DNA from 4 places in the Clostridium sp. JNZ J1-5 genome. Region 3 is predicted to be linked to each of the others. Evidence: riboswitches for the same ligand, from Rfam matches in the RefSeq annotation. Region 3 holds a riboswitch; each other region holds the start of a gene.
The links. A riboswitch is a leader RNA that binds a small molecule or an ion and turns the genes downstream of it on or off. The one in region 3 is predicted to bind S-adenosylmethionine.

Region 1 (3,146 bases), 1.1 Mb from region 3:
TAATAAACCTAAAGCTACTTATCTGCTCCATATAAAAAAAGCTAATATCACTATGATATTAGCTTTTTATACTAAAATGTTTAATTCAATTATTATATATATTTTTTGATAGCTTCTACTTTATCTAGCTGTTCCCATGGAAGTTCTACATCAGTTCTTCCAAAGTGCCCATAAGCTGCTGTTTGTCTATATAATGGTCTTCTTAATTCTAAATCTCTAATTATTGCACCAGGTCTTAAGTCAAATACTTTGTTAACTATTTCTACTATTTTATCGTCTTCAACTTTTCCTGTTCCAAAAGTATTTACTAAAAGTGATACTGGGCGAGCAACACCTATCGCATAAGCTAAACCTATTTCAAGTTTATCTGCAACTCCAGCTGCTACCAAGTTTTTAGCAACCCATCTTGCTGCGTAAGCTGCTGATCTGTCAACTTTTGTTGGATCTTTTCCTGAAAAAGCTCCGCCACCATGTCTTCCGTATCCACCATAAGTATCAACTATAATCTTTCTTCCTGTTAATCCTGTATCTCCATGTGGTCCACCGATAACAAATCTTCCTGTTGGATTTATGTAGTACTTTGTTTTGTCATCTAACCATTCATTAGGAATTATAAATCTTATTACATGTTCCATAAGATTTTTACGTATTTGCTCTTGTGTAACTTCTGGATCATGTTGAGTTGAAACAACTATAGCATCTATTCTTACAGGTTTATCATCCTCATATTCAACTGTAACTTGAGTTTTACCATCCGGTCTTAAGTATGGTAATATACCGTTCTTTCTAACCTCTGTTAATCTTCTTGAAAGCTTATGTGCCATACTTATAGGAAGAGGCATATATTCTGGTGTTTCATTAGAAGCAAATCCAAACATAAGTCCTTGATCTCCAGCTCCTATTGCCTCAACTTCGTCTTTTTCACCTTCTCTTGACTCTAGGGCTTCATCTACACCCATAGCTATATCTACTGATTGTTCATCAATTGCTGTCAATACAGCACATGTTTCAGCGTCAAATCCATATTTAGCTCTTGTATATCCTATATCTGTAACGACTTCTCTTACAAGCTTTGAAATATCAACATAACAGTTCGTGGATATTTCTCCCATAACCATAACCATTCCAGTTGTAACCGCCGTTTCACAAGCTACCCTTCCATTAGGATCTTTTTCTAAAATAGCATCCAAAATAGCATCTGAAATTTGGTCACACATTTTATCTGGATGTCCTTCTGTTACTGATTCTGAAGTAAACAATCTTCTCATTCTAAAATCTCCTTTCTAAAAAAAAATAAAACCCCTTCTTAATTGAAGAGGTTGATTGCGTGATTATCATGATTTCTTATCTTGCAGATTAAATCTGCAGGAATTAGCACCTTAGTACAACAGTACCGGTTGCTGGGTTTCACAGGGCCAGTCCCTCCACCTCTCTTGATAAGATTTTTTCTTATCTATTATTTAATTTTACTTAAGCAAAATAATATTATCACAGTATAATATCCATGTCAATAACATGAAGCTTAACTTATCATTAATTTTACAAATATTTATTTTATACAAATATTTAATTTGATTTATATAAATTTAAAAATAGGAGGTTTTAACTGAATTTAAAATCAACATTCATATAAAACAAAAATAAAAAAAGACATCAACATTGATGTCTTCTATGGTGGAGGAGGATGGATTCGAACCATCGAAACGAAACGTAACAGATTTACAGTCTGCCCCCTTTGGCCACTCGGGAACTCCTCCATATTAACTTTTAAAAAACTTAACAGCTACCAACTTCTCTAAAAATAAATGGTGGGCACAACAGGGCTCGAACCTGTGACCCCCTGCTTGTAAGGCAGATGCTCTCCCAGCTGAGCTATGCGCCCATTTATTTATATGGTGGAGGAGGATGGATTCGAACCATCGAAACGAAACGTAACAGATTTACAGTCTGCCCCCTTTGGCCACTCGGGAACTCCTCCGAAATTGGTGCTGGCACCAGGACTTGAACCCGGAACCTACTGATTACAAGTCAGTTGCTCTACCAGTTGAGCCATGCCAGCATGCTTATTTATTTTTTATTTTCAGCGTTTTACCGCGTCAACGAATATTAGTATACCTAGAACTAGCACTTATTTCAACTCTAACTTTTGTTATTTAAATGAAATTACAAGCATATTGCTCTTAATTTCACCACATTACTTCGAATTACTTATACATTTATATCAATTATTCATCTCCTTTTTCCTTTTAATTCTATTATATTTTCTTTTTTTATTAATTTTTATTTCATATAGTATATATGCTTTTCATATAAATTATCAAGGAGGTGTCGTTCTTGAATAAAGTCAGAGTCCACTATAAAGATAATCTATCTTATTACGAAATAGCATATTTTTTAAAAGATTACATGGATGAAAATTCTGTTATAGTATGTATTGGTACTGACAGATGTATAGGAGATTGTCTAGGGCCATTAGTAGGAACATTATTAAAAAATGAAAACTTCCCACTAAAAGTATATGGAACTATTTCTGAACCTATACACGCTTTAAATATAGATAAACAGCTTCAGCAGATAAAAAAACTTCATCCCTCTTCTAGTATAATAGGCGTTGATGCTTGTTTAGGAGAAATGAAAAACATAGGGGAAATACAAGCTCGCGATTATCCTATACATCCTGGAAAAGGTGTAGGTAAAATTTTACCTGAAGTTGGGGAAACCTCCATAATAGGTATTGTGGACTCTAGTGATAATAACGAGCTATTTACAAATAGGAATATACGCCTAGATTTAATTATGGAAATGGCCAAAGTCATTACTCACTCTCTAATCCATTCATATTACCTTTCACAATTACATGATAAAAATATGGATAACATAATATAAATATCATATGTTTTAAGCTATCCTTAACTTCTCATAATTCCAAAATAATTTTAAATAAAATATACGCTCCATAATTTTAAGATTATAGAGCGTATATTTTATAACTTATATAATAAGTATATATATTAGTCTATTAGGTTTATATCCTGCCCCTTATAAGATGCATCAATCTTATCTAGGTAGCTTAGTACATCTCCAGTGCCTAGAGCAACTGATGAAACTGAATCTTGAGCAACATGTACGGGAACTTTAGTTACTTC
Region 2 (3,146 bases), 1.7 Mb from region 3:
CTTCTCTAAATATTTCTTCAGGTTTATCTTTTCTGTAATATGCCTCATATATTGATGTTAATAGGCCTTCAAAACTGCCATCATAGATATAGCAAATCATTTATTTCACCTTCTTAAAGTTCTCCAGTGATGCTTGTATAAGCATCATCTGGGCGGTATATGGCTGGAGGAGAGGAGAGAAAAGAAAGCTGTTCATAATTTTTTTTAGCATTATAGATAGGATTTGATTTAAATTTATTAGTTGCATCACTTACTAACTTTTCTCTTATTAATATATCTTTAAAATCTACTTGACCATAATATCTTCCGTTGCAGGTTATAAAATATTGAGCTCTTTTTAGAACCACACCCAACTTTTTTAAATCCTCAAAACTTAAAGAGTGGACTCTTCTAGCAAGGGCAATTTTCCGTACTGATTTTACTCCAATACCAGGTATTTTTATAAGATCTTTTGCATAGGCTTTATTAATCTCTATTGGAAATTTATCTATATTTCTAAGAGCCCAATCAGTTTTAGGGTCCAGGTGTACATCGAAATTTGGATTGTTTTCATTTAACAAATCCTTTGCCGAAAATCCGTAAAATCTAAGAAGCCAGTCTGCTTGGTAAAGTCTATGTTCTCTTAATAGAGGAGGACTATTTAGTGCAGGTAACTTTGGATTATTTGATACTGGCACATAAGCTGAATAGTAGACTCTTTTTAATCCAAAGCGTTTATATAGATTTTCAGAGAGCTTTAAAATATGCAAATCACTTTCAGGTGTTGCACCAATAATAAGCTGGCTACTCTGGCCTGCTGGAACGAAAGAAGGAGCATTTCTATATAACTTTTTTTCATATTTTGAAACAGCAATTTGAGATCCTATAAAAGACATAGGTTTTAATATATTTTCTTTAGTTTTTTGCGGAGCTAGTAACTTAAGACTAGATGAGGAAGGAAGTTCAATATTTATACTCATTCTATCTACAAGTTCCCCAGCTTTCTTAATTAATATTGGATCTGCTCCCGGTATTGCTTTTATATGTATATATCCATTAAAGTTATGTTCATTTCTAAGTTTAGATACAACTTTTAGCATCTGTTCCATAGTATAGTTAGGATTTTTAAAAACTGCAGAACTTAAGAATAAGCCTTCAATATAATTACGTTTATAAAAATTTATTGTTAAGTCAGCTATTTCATCAGGGGTAAAAGTTGCTCTAGGAAGGTCATTAGAATATCTATTTATACAGTAGGCACAATCATAACAGCAGTAGTTTGTAAGTAAAATTTTAAGTAATGAAATACATCTTCCATCTGCAGTAAAACTATGGCATATTCCACTAGAGCTGGCATTGCCTATACCTCCTTTAGAATTTTTTCTGCTACTTCCACTGGAAGAACAGGAAACATCATATTTAGCTGCATCTGATAGTATCTTTAACTTTTCCAACATATCCATAATAGTTCTCCTATACCAATTATATCTTAAATATATATTACCGAACATAAGTTCGTATGTAAATATATTATTACCTAAAAAAGTTATTTTATTTTACATTGACAGCATAATATAAAAGTATTAGAATAGTTTTTAATTAAATAGAAAGAATTCTTATCATGAGAGGTGGAGGGACTGGCCCTTTGAAACCCGACAACCGGTATTAAAAAAATACAACGGTGTCAAATCCTGCAAAATCTTTGATTTTGAGAGATAAGAAAGCTGCTAAAATTAGTTAAGTGTAAATTATGTAAAGATATTTAAGCTGCTTTTCTTATGGGAAAGCAGCTTTTTTATTTAAAAGGGGGCATTTTATGTTTATAAAAAATTTGTTTTTAAATAAAAAACCTGTAATTTCATTTGAAATATTTCCGCCTAAAAAAGATTATTCAATTGAAAGTATCTATAAAACTATAGATGCTTTGGCGCCTTTAAATCCTGATTATATAAGTGTGACTTACGGTGCTGGGGGCGGCACTAGTAAGAACGCAACAGTTGAAATAGCGTCTATTATAAAGAATAAATATAATATAGAATCTTTAGCACACTTAACTTGTATAGCATCTTCAAAGGAAGAAATAGATAATATTTTGGATGAATTAAAGAAAAATAATATAGAAAATGTTCTTGCTCTTAGAGGAGATTTTCCACAAGATCCTAATTTGAAATTTCCAAACCCTATCCATTACACACATGCTGTGGATTTAGTAGAGCATATAAAAAAAGATAGCTATTTTTGTATAGGAGGGACATGTTATCCAGAAGGACATATTGAATGCAGGAGTATTGTAGATGATTTGTTTAATTTAAAAAATAAAGTTGAAAAAGGTACTGACTTCCTCATTACCCAGCTATTTTTCGATAATAATATTTTTTATAACTTTAAAGAAAAAACAGAACTTATGAAGATAGATATTCCTATAGAAGTTGGCATAATGCCAGTTGTAAATAGTAGACAGATTAAGAGAATAACTTCTCTTTGCGGAGCTCATGTTCCGGATAAGTTTGTAAAAATACTTGATAAATATATAGACAGACCTGAGGCTTTAAAGGATGCTGGAATTGCTTATGCTACTGAGCAGATTATTGATTTATTATCTTCTGGAATTGATGGTATTCATATTTATACTATGAATAATCCAGAGGTAGCTAAGAAAATAGTAGCTAATATATCGTCAATAGTAACTGCATTAAATAGTTTTAATATAGCATAAGACTAAAAATAAAAATTATAGGAGGAAGATATTTGTACATTGATAGAGATGAAGTTTTAAGATATTTAGGATATAAAAGAGGAATAATATATGATGAAGTTTGGAGTCTTATTAATAAATCTATTGAAGAAATAAAAAACTATATTAACTATAGATATACCTATAAGATTTTTGATATAAAAATAGATAATAGTGAAGTAAAAATAATTGGAAGTAAATTGGTATTTGAAGGTAGGGATATAGCAGAGCATCTTAAAGATTCAAAAATGTGTGCTGTTTTAGCAATGACTTTAGGAAATGAGATAGAAACAAAAATAAAGTATTATGAAAAGGTTAATCTTACAAAAGCTTTAATACTAGATGCATGTGCATCCACTGCTATAGAATGGATTTGTGAAGAGGTTCAGAGCTTAATAAAAGAAGAAGCTAAAATATATGGCTTAGGAATAAC
Region 3 (3,146 bases):
TTTAGATTTTTACGATGAAGAATAATATGGCAAGTACCGCACTAGTAAATTAGTGCGGTATTTACATCATAAAGTATATAAGCTTTATATTTTTTCAAGAGTTAAGTAAGTGTGGTTAAATTTATTATTTTCATCTACAGTTCCTTTATGCATTTCGGTTATTTTCCAATCATTTTTATTATATCCAGGGAAAAAAGTATCTCCTTGAAAGTCATGATGTATTATGGTAAGATATATCTTCTTTGCATATGGCATCAATTCAGAAAAAATTTCTCCTCCTCCTATTACAAAGTATTCTTCTTTACTGTGAATAAGTGGATTTATTTCATCAACACTGTGGATAACTTTCACATTTATATTTTCCATATTATAATCTCTATTTCCAGTTAACACTATATGCTTTCTTCCAGGAAGTACACTTGGAAGGGCCTCAAAAGTTTTTCTACCCATAATCATTGTTTTAGTTTTAGATAGAGTTATCTCTTTAAAATGTTTTAAATCTTCAGGAATTTTCCAAGGAAGATTATTATCTTTACCAATTACATTATTTTGAGATACTGCAACTACAAAACTCAGCATATTTTTCACCTCTTTTATTAGTACTAAAATTATAACATTGAATTAATATCTGTAATATATAAGTTAAATATTTATCAAATTTATTATGAAATTTTTTAATAATTCATGTATATATGGTATAATTTTTATATAGAACAAATGTAAAGTTGAATTTAGTTGTACTTTATAAGCTTAGGTAAAATGTCTAAAGTTGTTATATATCAAATTGAAAGCAACTGCAAGGAGAATAATTATGATTAAAGGGAAAAAAGTTATAATTAGACAGCTAGAACTAGGAGATGAAGAATATTTTCACAAATGGTGGAATGATGAGCTGATGATGGAGCATTCAGGAAATGCTTTTGGAACTTTACAAAGCAAAGATAGTATAAGAAAATGTATTGTAGATCAAATTGAAGATTGTTCTATGTTTCCTGAAAGCAAAAGATTCATTATACTAAGAAAAGATGATTTAGTTCCTATTGGTGAAATCAATTATATGAACTGGGATGCAAGAAACCAAAAGGCTGAAATAGGTATAAAAATATGTTATATAAAAGAGCAAGAAAAAGGATATGGCTATGATGCACTATATTATTTTATTGATTTTCTATTCAAATTTTTAAATTTAAATAAAATAGAATTAACTACTATGATAGATAATATAAAAGCTCAAGGACTGTACAAAAGATTAGGTTTTAAAGAAGTAGGTATAATTAGAGAAGCTTATTTTGACAGCAGGATTGGTATATTTTCTAGTGTAGTATTTATGGACTTATTGAAAAGTGATTGGAAAGAAATAAAATCAAGCTCAATAATATAAAACACAAAACACGTAGGCAAGTACTTACGTGTTTTTATATAAATTGTAAAAAACTTCTTGACACACAATGAAATCATGTGTAAAATTAATTTTAAAATTGAATAAAAGATTAATCTTATCAAGAGTGGTTGAGGGACTGGCCCGATGAAACCCGGCAACAGCTAGTTTAAAGCTTTAAACTAGAAATGTGCTAATTCCTGCAGGAAATATCCTGAAAGATAAGAAGGGAGTAGGCTATTTAAATTAATAGTCTAATGCATAAGTAATTATAACCGCTTCTTATCGAGAGATTGAAGCGGTTTTTTTTATGCAAAATAGTATAACGCGTTAAACTAACACTAATGAACATGTAGGGGGCTACATGGAAAGTTTTAAATGAATGTAAAAATCAGCATTCATTTAAAACAGAGCATAAATTATGTAAAAGGGGGCAATTTTTATGAGTAAAAATTGGAAAAAGGGGACTATATGTATACAAGGAGGATATACGCCAAAAGCAGGAGAGACAAGAGTATTACCAATTTATCAAAGCACAACTTATAAATATGAGGATCCAGACCAAGTAGCAGCATTATTCGATTTAGAGGCAGAGGGGCATATGTATTCTAGAATCAGTAATCCTACTGTAGCTGCCTTTGAAGAAAAAGTTAGTGCTCTTGAAGGGGGCGTTGGAGCTGTCGCTGTATCAGCAGGTCAAACAGCTACTGCTTTAGCTATATTAAACATTTGTAAAACAGGAGATCATGTAGTTGCTGCATCTACACTTTATGGCGGAACTTTTAGTCTGCTTTCAACAACCTTAAAGAAATTTGGAATAGATGTAACTTTTGTAAATCCAGATTCAGATGAAGAAGAAATATTAAAGTGCTTTAAAGAAAATACAAGAGCTATTTTTGGTGAGACCATAGGGAATCCAGGATTAAATATTTTGGATTTTGAAAAGTTTTCATCAGTCGCAAAGAAAAAGCAAGTGCCTTTTATTGTAGATAATACAATAGCAACTCCATATCTTTGCAACCCGCTAAAACTTGGAGCTAATATAGTTGTTCATTCTACAACAAAATATATTGACGGTCATGCTACCAGTATAGGTGGAATCATTGTAGATGGTGGAAATTTCAATTGGGACAATGGAAAATATCTAGAGCTTATAGAACCAGATCCAAGTTACCATGGAGTTAAATATGTTGAGAAGTTTGGAAATGCAGCATATATAGTGAAAGTTCGTGTTCAGCTTTTAAGAGACCTAGGAACTTGCACAAGTCCTTTTAATGCCTTTTTATTTAATCTGGGACTTGAAACACTACATTTAAGAATGGAAAGACATAGTGAAAATGCTTTTAAGTTAGCTAAATACCTAGAGAAACATGAAAAAGTAAGCTGGGTAAGCTATCCTCTCCTTGAAAGCCATACTACCTATCCTCTAGCTAAAAAATATTTGCCTAAAGGGGCTAGCGGTATATTAACTTTTGGAATAAATGGAGGAATTGAAGCAGGTAAGAAATTCATTAGAAATCTAGAATTAGCTGCTTTAGTAGTTCATTTAGGAGATGCAAGAACATCAGTAATTCATCCTGCTAGTACAACACATAGACAATTGAATGAAGAGCAGCAGGTAGCATCAGGAGTTACACCAGACTTAATTAGGGTTTCTGTAGGAATCGAAGATATTGAAGATATTATAGCTGATTTTCAACAGTCTTTAGAGAATTTAGGGAACTAATCCGATGACTACCCGCTCTAATACTCTCATGGGAGTAAAAAC
Region 4 (3,146 bases), 1.8 Mb from region 3:
GTACTCCAGCAGTTGCAAGTATAATATATTCAAGCTATTTAGGAACTAAAGACATAATTTCAACTATTTTAGATTTATGTAGAAAAGGTTATCTAAGGGTGGAAAATTTTGAAGAAGACATGTTAGAAAATGAACACAATAAAACTAAGAAAAAGAAATATGAAAATTATAAGATAACAAAAATAAAGGAAATAGACGATTTATTATTAAACCATGAAAAGTTTTTTATAGAATGGGTAATAGAGAAGATGGGAAATGGCACTTATGTAACTTTAGAAGATATAAAAAGCTACTCTAAAAAGAACACATCCAAGTTTACTCAAAACTATAATAAGTGGAGTAAACTTGTTAAAGAGGAAGCTAAAAGCAGAGGCTATTTTGATGAAAGAGGCAAAAAATACGCTTTAGCTTGTATAGTGCTGGGAATAATCGAACTTACAGCAGGATGTATATTTACAGCTTTTTCTGCTTTTATGGGAATAGTCAACATAATCCTTGGAGTGATTTTTATTATATGGGGAATTGCTCTTGTATATAGAAAAAGTGACCATGGATATATAGAATATATAAAATGGACTCAATTTAGAAAATATCTAAAAAAGGTACAAGAGGAAAATATACAAAATGAATTTTCACAATATCCATTAGATGAATACCTTATATATGCAATTTCACTTGGACTTGATGATAAAATAATAAAAAAATTTAAGCCATATATAGAGACTAGTTATGATTATAATAATAATTTTATATTCTGGTATTTTATCTTATATAGCAATAATAAAGCAACCAATCCGTTTAATGACAGTATCAATTCAGCATTTGGAGGAGTTGTACCATCTACTGGGGCTGGCGGAGGAACCAGCGGATCAACTGGTGGAGCCGGTGGAGGAGGTGCAGGAGCCTTTTAAATGCAGTAAGATTAATTGTATTTTTTAGATAGATTCAAATTAATTTATAATGTAGAGGTGATAGGTTTGAATATTTATGAATTTGCTATGAAATCAGAGTTAGAGGGATCAGCTTACTATAAAAGAGCAGCTGATTTATGTAAAGATGAGTGGTTAAAGGGAATTTTTGAATTTTTATCCCTTGAAGAAAAGAAGCATTTTAACATATTTAAAGAGATGAAGGATAGAAATCTAGAATTTAAAAGTTTAGAAAATCATAATTATAAAGATTTAAAAAGTATTTTTCAAGACAAGAGAGAAGAAAAAATAATTGGAAGTCTATCAGAGCTTCAAACTAGTATATATTTAGCAGCAGCAAAAGACGAAAGAGATACCATAGAATCCTATGAAAGAATTTTAAGTGAAATTGAAAACGAACAGGAAAAAAAAGCAGTATTAGAAATAATCAATGAAGAGAAAGAGCATTTAAGGTTTTTAGAAGAAGTTATAGAATTAATGAATAAATTAGAAAAAAATAGAGAACAATAAAAATTTAAAAATGTTATTGACAAACATTAATCTTAATAATATAATTGTTAACAATAAAACTTAATATGGCTTATCAAGAGTGGTGGAGGGACTGGCCCGATGAAACCCAGCAACCGGTATATATTATATGAATTATATACAATGGTGCTAAATCCTGCAGCGAAAGCTGAGAGATGAGGGTAGGGTAGATCTATTAAGACCTAAGGATATCCTTAGGTCTTTTATTTTTTCCAAAGTTAGCAAGTTTTAAGGGGTATAGAAATAATCAGGGGGTAAGACAATGATACAAATCAAAAATGTAGAAAAGTTCTTTGGTAAGGACCATGTCTTAAAAGATGTAAGTTTGAGCATAGAAAAGGGGGAAATATTTGGGATAGTGGGGCATAGTGGTGCAGGAAAGTCAACTTTTTTAAGATGTATAAATGGACTTGAAACCTATGATAAGGGGAACGTATTAGTAAATAATAAGGAAGTTAATATATTAAGTGAAGAAGAATTAAGAAAATTTAGAAAGAATATAGGTATGATATTCCAAAACTTTAGTCTGCTTAATAGAAAAAATGTATGGCAAAATGTTTCTCTTCCAATGGAAATCTGGGGGTACAGTAGGGAAGAGATGGATAAAAGAGTAAAGGAACTATTGAATCTAGTGGGACTTGAGGATAAGGCTAGGAGCATGCCAAAAGAACTTAGTGGAGGACAAAAACAGAGAGTTGCTATTGCTAGAGCTTTAACTCTTCAGCCAGAAATACTTCTTTGTGATGAGGCAACTTCTGCATTAGATCCTAAAACTACAAAATCAATTCTAGAACTATTAAGAGAAATAAACAGAAAACTAGGCATAACAATAGTAATAGTAACTCATCAAATGGAAGTTATAAAAGAAGTATGTACTAAAGTAGCACTGATGGAAGAAGGAAGAGTAATACAGTTTGGGAAGGCAGAAGAAATTTTTCTTAATCCAACCAAGGAGATGCAAAACCTTTTAGGGGAAGACGAGGTATTGCCAGAGGATGGAGTAAATATAAAGATTTTCTTTCCAAAGGAATTAAGCCAAAACTGTGTAATAACATCTATGGCAAGAGAATTAAATATGGATTTTTCAATTGTTTGGGGAAAACTTGAAAAATTTAGCCAAGGTGTACTGGGGAGCTTAGTAATTAACATATCAGAGGATAAAAAAGATAAAGTTTGTTTTTACTTAGAAAGTCAAAATGTGCATTGGGAGGTGTTATAGGATATGATTGAAAAAATATTGCTTCCAGCTTTAGGGGAAACTCTAGTTATGGTTATAGTTTCCACAATTTTAGCAATAATAGTAGGATTTATACCAGCTATCATTATGATAATAACAGGCAAAGATGGATTAAGACCAAATGAAGCGGTTTATAAAATTTTAGATGCTTTTATAAATATTTTAAGATCTTTCCCATTTATAGTTTTGATGGTAATACTAATACCATTTACAAGATTTATAGTAGGAAGATCTATTGGAACAGCTGCTGCTATAGTACCATTAACTATTGGATCAGCACCGTTTGTTACTAGAATTATTGAAGCTGCTCTTAAAGAAGTAGATAAAGGAGTAATTGAAGCAGCAAAGTCCTTTGGAGCCAGTACTTCACAGATAATATTTAAAGTTATGCTTCCAGAAGCACTTCCATCTATTATTTCTGGAATAACTCTTACTGTTATTAGTATAGTTGG

Region 1: another riboswitch for S-adenosylmethionine. It lies ahead of metK (methionine adenosyltransferase); the one in region 3 lies ahead of ACWW38_RS07410 (O-acetylhomoserine aminocarboxypropyltransferase/cysteine synthase family protein).
Region 2: another riboswitch for S-adenosylmethionine. It lies ahead of metF (methylenetetrahydrofolate reductase [NAD(P)H]); the one in region 3 lies ahead of ACWW38_RS07410 (O-acetylhomoserine aminocarboxypropyltransferase/cysteine synthase family protein).
Region 4: another riboswitch for S-adenosylmethionine. It lies ahead of ACWW38_RS15845 (methionine ABC transporter ATP-binding protein); the one in region 3 lies ahead of ACWW38_RS07410 (O-acetylhomoserine aminocarboxypropyltransferase/cysteine synthase family protein).

Annotation. Positions count from the first base shown of each region.
Region 1 covers NZ_CM132773.1:2,614,609-2,617,754, reverse strand. Annotated here, with positions in the region: gene metK (methionine adenosyltransferase) at 93-1,268, opposite strand; SAM riboswitch class I at 1,342-1,443, opposite strand; tRNA gene ACWW38_RS12635 (tRNA-Tyr) at 1,673-1,757, opposite strand; tRNA gene ACWW38_RS12630 (tRNA-Val) at 1,807-1,882, opposite strand; tRNA gene ACWW38_RS12625 (tRNA-Tyr) at 1,894-1,978, opposite strand; tRNA gene ACWW38_RS12620 (tRNA-Thr) at 1,984-2,059, opposite strand; gene yyaC (spore protease YyaC) at 2,335-2,886, shown strand; gene mreB (rod shape-determining protein MreB) at 3,012-3,146, opposite strand, start outside.
Region 2 covers NZ_CM132773.1:3,233,645-3,236,790, forward strand. Annotated here, with positions in the region: gene ACWW38_RS15445 (TIGR03915 family putative DNA repair protein) at 1-100, opposite strand, end outside; gene ACWW38_RS15450 (putative DNA modification/repair radical SAM protein) at 114-1,442, opposite strand; SAM riboswitch class I at 1,593-1,701, shown strand; gene metF (methylenetetrahydrofolate reductase [NAD(P)H]) at 1,796-2,695, shown strand; gene ACWW38_RS15460 (methionine synthase) at 2,728-3,146, shown strand, end outside.
Region 3 covers NZ_CM132773.1:1,562,488-1,565,633, reverse strand. Annotated here, with positions in the region: gene ACWW38_RS07425 (tRNA 2-thiocytidine biosynthesis TtcA family protein) at 1-25, shown strand, start outside; gene ACWW38_RS07420 (dihydrofolate reductase) at 85-579, opposite strand; gene ACWW38_RS07415 (GNAT family N-acetyltransferase) at 812-1,381, shown strand; SAM riboswitch class I at 1,494-1,606, shown strand; gene ACWW38_RS07410 (O-acetylhomoserine aminocarboxypropyltransferase/cysteine synthase family protein) at 1,821-3,104, shown strand.
Region 4 covers NZ_CM132773.1:3,313,624-3,316,769, forward strand. Annotated here, with positions in the region: gene ACWW38_RS15835 (DUF2207 family protein) at 1-911, shown strand, start outside; gene ACWW38_RS15840 (ferritin family protein) at 978-1,439, shown strand; SAM riboswitch class I at 1,507-1,619, shown strand; gene ACWW38_RS15845 (methionine ABC transporter ATP-binding protein) at 1,720-2,676, shown strand; gene ACWW38_RS15850 (methionine ABC transporter permease) at 2,680-3,146, shown strand, end outside.